Regions from separate parts of the Chryseobacterium sp. UF-81 genome, predicted to be linked through region 1. Evidence: riboswitches for the same ligand, from Rfam matches in the RefSeq annotation. Region 1 holds a riboswitch; the other holds the start of a gene.

Region 1 (3,213 bases):
CTGAAAGTTCCGACCTGCGTTGTCTGTCCCTGCTGAATCAGTGTAGAGGTTGAGCTATAGTAGATCTGCGCTAAAGAAGGTGCCCTGAATCCGGTGGAAACCGCTCCTCTCCAGTTGAAATTCTTAGCCAGTTTTACATTGGTCGCCAATTTATAATTGAACGTGGAACCGAAGTCTGAATAATTTTCAAAACGGACAGCACCTTCCAATAGCCACCAATCCGTTGGTTCAATTTCAACATCGGCGTATGCTGCTACACTGTTTCGGCTTCCTGAAATGGCATTATCCGGGCTGAATCCCGGAAAAACCTGGGAACCGGCAGGTCTTGTAACTCCAAAAAAATCGGTTACCTTTTCATTATCCGGGGTAGCAGCAATCACTACACGTCCATATATATCATAGGAAACATAAGAATTTTCATTTCCTGCATTCACTTTATAATTTTCATAGCGATACTCTCCTCCGAAGGCTACATTTAAGCCGTGAAGGACATCATATTTTTTGGAAAAATCCAGATTCAGGGTATTTTGTAAGAATTCTGATCCTCCTGCCTCAAAAGTTCTTGGTGATCTGTCTCCAAGAGAGGCATTAAATGTATTAACTACACCGAAATTAAAAGCATTTTTACCGAAAGTATTACTCAGATCTACATTCCAGCCATTCCATTTTCCTTTGATCCCTCCGGCTAAAGAATAGTCATTGACACTTGCTTCAATCTGTGGCAGATATCCATTCGGGGTAACGGCATTTATATTTCTTTCGGTGTTCGGCAGACGATAAAATCCGCCGGCATTTCCTAAACGGTAGCTGTACCCACCAAAGGAATACACTTTCCAGTCTTCACTGACCGGAATTTCAGAATTGAAAAAGAGCTGTGCCGACTGTAGTTTAGACTGTCCCGCTCTCAGACTGAAATCTTTTCTTTCCAGACCTCTGTAACTCAGTTCCTGATCGGTAAAATCTTTCCCTAGCAGTCCTTGTAATGCTGCAATGCTGTTGGCTCCCGATATCTGATTTTTAAAATCCTGTGAAAAGTAATCAACCTGTGCTGCATATTGCTTAACCGTATTGATGATCTGCTGAGTGTTGGAAGTATTGGTAATGTTTTTATATAATCCATCGATATTCACTCCGTTCTGCAATGCCCTGTAATTAATTGCATTATAGGCATTAAAAATATTCCCCTGACGTACGCCCGCTCTTGAATACGGATCACGATACTGTACGGAACCTGTTACATTAATAAATCCTTTTTCACCAATTTTTGCTCCGTAGTTCAGATCCGCTGAGATGGTCTGCCCATCTATTCCTCCGGAAAAATTATTGGCAACGGGTGAAGCATATCCTCCCAGGAAAACCTGTCCCGATAATCCCAACCGTCTTTTAAGCCCTAAATTCACGACTCCCGCAATGGCATCAGAACCGTATTGAGCAGAAGCCCCGTCTCTCAGCACTTCAATCTTATCCAGGGCAAAAGCAGGAATAGCATTAAGGTCTGTTCCCACAGAACCTCTTCCCGGTGTTAGCGTAACATTGATAAGAGAAGATTGGTATCTTCTTTTTCCGTTAAGCAAAACCAAAACCTGATCAGGGCCAAGTCCTCTGAGGAGAGCAGGGTCTACGAAATCTGTTCCATCATTTACAGTATGGGAAGTGGAAGAAAATGAAGGCACCACATAGTTGAGAGCCTGGCTTATATTGTTAACAGGACTCTGTCTTAAGATCTTTGAGATATTGATGATGTCTACCGGTACCGGGGTTTCTGTAAGGGATCTTCCGGATCCTCTTGATCCCAGGATCACTACATCATCGATCTTTTTGGATGATGCAGAATCCGTCTGTCCGAAGTAAAATGCTGAAATAAGAGCAGCTGAAGCCGTGATTATTTTTTTATCGAAATTACGCATGTGTTTTCTATATTTTTTATTACTGATTGTGGGTTAATTTTTGGCAATAGAATTCCTGCAACCTTTATTTTAAGGTTACGGTCAAAAGCCTGAATGATTGAATTATTTTTTAAAGAAGTCTAGAAACAACAACACATGCACATGTGAGAATGGCATGAAAACAGGTCAGAATAATGAAGGGATACTTCATGATCTGAGAAACGAAAATTTAAATTGGTCTTGTGGTTTCCCTTGTCTTTAAACATTGATTTTATTTTTAAAACAAAAATGTCAAGATGGGAGAAAATAGAGAATAAACATTTTTTCCGGGCATACCGGCTTATCTATTTCAGCACCTTGCTTGTTTTTGCAGGTTGCTATCCCATCTATGAGATTCTTGATAATTACGTGGCAAAGATATAATTATTTCGGAAATAAAAAAATAATTGCCCAAAAATTTAACTTTTCGGAAATTTCACCGTAACAAATTGCTCTTTTTTACGTCTAACTGAACAGTAGTAAAAAAAGCATTATGAGAAAAACTATACTTACGCTATCTCTGTTAGGGTCTGTTTTTGTCTTTTCACAGGAGAAGAACAGCAACAGTACAGAGAAAGAAAAGCAAATTGAAGGCGTAGTTATCACCAAAACTAAAAAAGCCGTTGAACAGAAAGCAGACCGTACTATTTTTGATTTTTCTGAACAGCCGCAGCTGAATAACGGGAATGTGCTGGAAGGTATCAAAAAACTTCCGGGATTGGTTTCTACCGATATCGCAGGAATGATGTACCAGGGAAAAATCCTGGATGTTTACCTGAACGGAAGGCCTTTAAATATCACTTCAAATGAACTGAATTCTTTTCTTGAAGGGATGCCTGCCAACTCGGTAGACAGAATAGAAGTGATCACCCAGCCGGGAGCAGAGTACCCGGCTACCTCAGGAGGTGCCATCATGAATATCATTACAAATAAGAATGCCAATAAGTATTTAACAGCAACCTATTCTGGAAATTACTCGTTTACCAATTACGATAAATTCAGAAGCAGAACCACTAATTCTTTAAATCTGAATGCAAGAAATAAACTTTTCGGATGGCAGCTGAATGTAGGCCAGAATTACCGTGAAAGTATGTTAAATGGCGATCAGGATGTACTTCTGCATAACAATACAGACAGAATAGGACGCGGATATTTTGCAAAATCAGGATTGACTTTTGATCTTGGACAGGACAGATTATTGCTGAACTACGATATTTACCACAACAATAATGACAACTATACTGCCAGTAGAGGACTTGCCGATATTCCCATAAGCTTTGATCCTGTC
Region 2 (3,213 bases), on a different contig from region 1:
TCAGCGATATACAGATAATGTTCAAAAAACTTGATCGCCATATCTTCGTAAACCTGGTAGTATTGGGCAAGTTCCATAGCAATCCGCATCATATTAAGAGCGTACATCGCCATCCAGCTTGTTCCGTCGGCCTGTTCAAGGTGTTGTCCGTCTTTCAGTTCCATATTACGGTCAAAAGCACCAATATTGTCCAGACCAAGGAAACCTCCTCCAAAAATATTGTTACCGCTTTTATCCTTTCGGTTGACCCACCATGTAAAGTTCAGGAGCAGTTTCTGGAAAACTTTTTCGAGAAATAAAAGATCAGGTTTACCGTTTTGCTTTTCATCAATTTTGAAAACCCGGAAACAGGACCATGCGTGTACCGGTGGATTTACGTCGCTCAGGTTCCATTCATAGGCAGGAAGCTGGCCATTCGGATGCATATACCATTCCTTTGTCAAAAGCAGAAGCTGCCCTTTTGCAAATTCACCGTCAATAATAGAAAAAGGAACGCAGTGAAATGCCAGGTCCCACGTTGCATACCATGGATATTCCCATTTATCAGGCATGGAAATGATATCCTTATTGTGAAGATGATTCCATTCTGTATTTCTTACATACTCATTAAAATTTCTGGGAGCCTTATGATTAGGGTCACCTTTCAGCCATTTCCCTACATTATAATGATAGAACTGTTTATTCCAGAGAAGTCCTGCAAAAGCCTGACGCTGGACATTCCTTTCGTCTTCATTAGTTGTTTCACTCTGGATGTCATTGTAAAACTCATCTGCTTCGGCAATTCTTGTACTGAAAATTTCGTCAAACTTATCAAAGGGTTCATCCGTTTCATCAGGGCACAACCTGAAATCAAAAGTTTTGGATTGTCCGGCCCCAATCATTTCATCGATAATGAAGGAGGCTTTGGTGCCTCTCTTTTCCGGATTTACCGTATTGCTTCCATAGATGATATGATCATTTATTCCGTCTTTAAAATAGGTGTTTCCAGGATAAGGTGCTCCGTATAATTTCGGAGTATTTGTTTCATTTTCGCAGAAAGCACTTTTAGCAGCCAGATTTCTTGAATAAAGCTTTTTAATCGAAATGCTGTCATGATTAATATCAATGCATCCGTCATATGACGCATTCATCTGGGCTTTATAAGTATTATAGCCCCATTTCCAGTTATTTCGGAACCATGCAGTAGGAGCTATAACGATGGGAGCATCCTGCAGGCTCCGGTTATGGATGGTTACCCTTGCAAGAATATCATTGTGGTCTGCTTTACAGTATTCAATGAAAATATCAAAATATTCATCATTATTAAAAATTCCGGTATCAAATAGTTCATATTCAGGTTCCTTTTTGCTTCGTCTTCCGTTTTCGGCAACAAGATCATCATAAGGAAACGGATTGATAGGATATTTATACACCATTTTCATATAGCTGTGGGTAGGTGTATTATCTAAGTAGTAAAAAATTTCTTTGATATCCTCTCCGTGGTTACCCTGAGGATTGCTTAAGCCAAAAAAACGTTCTTTTACGATTTTATCTTTTTTATTCCAGAAGGAAAAGGCAAAACAGAAAATCTGCTTTACATCAGAAATCCCGGCGATCCCTTCTTCCCCCCATCGGTAGGCATAACTTTCTGCATTATTATGGTTGGCGTAATGCCAGGCATTTCCGTTCGGGCTGTAGTCTTCACGTACATTTCCCCATTGCCGGTTACTGACGTATGGACCCCAGTTTTTCCATTTAGAATCTTGTAATCTTTCTTTCTCAACAGTCATATTTCATCACTTTTTCAATACGAAGTTAGTTTTTTTGAAAAATAATTCCAATTCCTCTCACCTGAAGAATTATTAACATAGCCCTGAAACGCTTATTATTACAGTGTTTTTAAATATTAAATATTTTTTCTTTTTAATTTTAAAAGAAAAGACTTATCTTTGCAGAGCGTTCATTCAAATATTGAAAATGTTATCAAGAAAGGTTGAGGGATTAGACCCTATGAAACCTTAGCAACCCTTTGTGCAAGCAGAGAAGGTGCTACGTTCTACCAATTTATTTTGGACAGATAACTTACTGAAGTTCTTTTCAGCCATTTCCTGTGGCATTTTCAATTGTATTAAAATAATAGAATTGAAAACAGAACTAAACTATATTAATCTTTCGTATCGTACCCATTCCCAAAAGGAATACAATATCCCGTTGACTTATCAGGTCTTCGGGAAAGACCTGTTTACAGCACCTGTTATATTGGTAAATCATGCCTTAACCGGAAATTCAAATGTTTCCGGAGAAAAAGGATGGTGGAAAAAGCTGATCGGTGAAAATGAGGTTATTGATACGACTCAATATACAGTTCTGTGTTTCAATATTCCCGGAAACGGATATGATCATTTTTTAATTGACGAATACGAAGACTTCACGCCATCAGATATTGCTGAAATATTTCTGAAAGGCCTCGAAGCTTTACACATCAAAAAATTATACGCCATTATCGGAGGTTCTCTCGGAGGAGGGATTGCGTGGGAAATGCTTGCCAAACAACCACAGTTGGCAGAGATTTTTATTCCCATTGCCTGTGATTTTAAAACCCACGACTGGCTTCACGCGCAGTGCCTGGTTCAGAAATTTCTGCTGAATGGAAATGATGAACCCCTGCAGAAAGCAAGAATCCATGCGATGCTGTGTTACAGAACCCCTCAATCCTTAAATGACAGATTTCAAAACAGATACGACTATAAAAAACAGCGGTTAAAGTCAGAAGACTGGCTGGTTTATCACGGAAATTCATTGAACGAAAGATTTAGTTTAAAATCATATAAGCTCATGAACCATCTGCTGATGAATATTAATGCCGAAGAAGAAAAGTTGGAAAAAATCGGTGCCCGAATGCACCTTATCGCAGTGGACACAGATTTATTTTTCCCTGCTTCGGAAATCCGAATGTGCTTTGAACAGCTGAAAGAGAAAAACAAAGAGGTTTTCTATCATGAAATACAGTCAATTCACGGGCATGATGCCTTCCTAATGGAATACGAACAATTAAATACTATCATAAAAAATATTTTGTAGAATGAGAAATGCCAACGAAATAAAGTTTTTAAGAAACAGATCAATCATCAAGTTTGAAGGAGAAGATTTCCTGGGTGAAATCGGGATCGACGGAAGAATTTTTAAGGCGCTTACTTTGGCGCGCATCAGTGTAGGAGTGATCTCCCAACAGGC

Evidence for each region. Region 1 has a riboswitch for S-adenosylmethionine ahead of AC4IFE_RS06835 (TonB-dependent receptor plug domain-containing protein). Riboswitches for the same ligand answer to the same signal wherever they lie in the genome.
Region 2: it holds a riboswitch for S-adenosylmethionine, as region 1 does, so the genes downstream of both, AC4IFE_RS04780 (alpha/beta fold hydrolase) here and AC4IFE_RS06835 (TonB-dependent receptor plug domain-containing protein) in region 1, are expected to answer to the same signal.

The regions. Positions count from the first base shown of each region.
Region 1 covers NZ_JBSIBX010000003.1:303,027-306,239, reverse strand. Annotated here, with positions in the region: gene AC4IFE_RS06835 (TonB-dependent receptor plug domain-containing protein) at 1-1,907, opposite strand, end outside; SAM-I-IV-variant riboswitch at 2,197-2,295, opposite strand; gene AC4IFE_RS06830 (outer membrane beta-barrel protein) at 2,419-3,213, shown strand, end outside.
Region 2 covers NZ_JBSIBX010000002.1:370,418-373,630, forward strand. Annotated here, with positions in the region: gene AC4IFE_RS04775 (MGH1-like glycoside hydrolase domain-containing protein) at 1-1,769, opposite strand, end outside; SAM riboswitch class I at 1,957-2,063, shown strand; gene AC4IFE_RS04780 (alpha/beta fold hydrolase) at 2,122-3,060, shown strand; gene AC4IFE_RS04785 (ACT domain-containing protein) at 3,062-3,213, shown strand, end outside.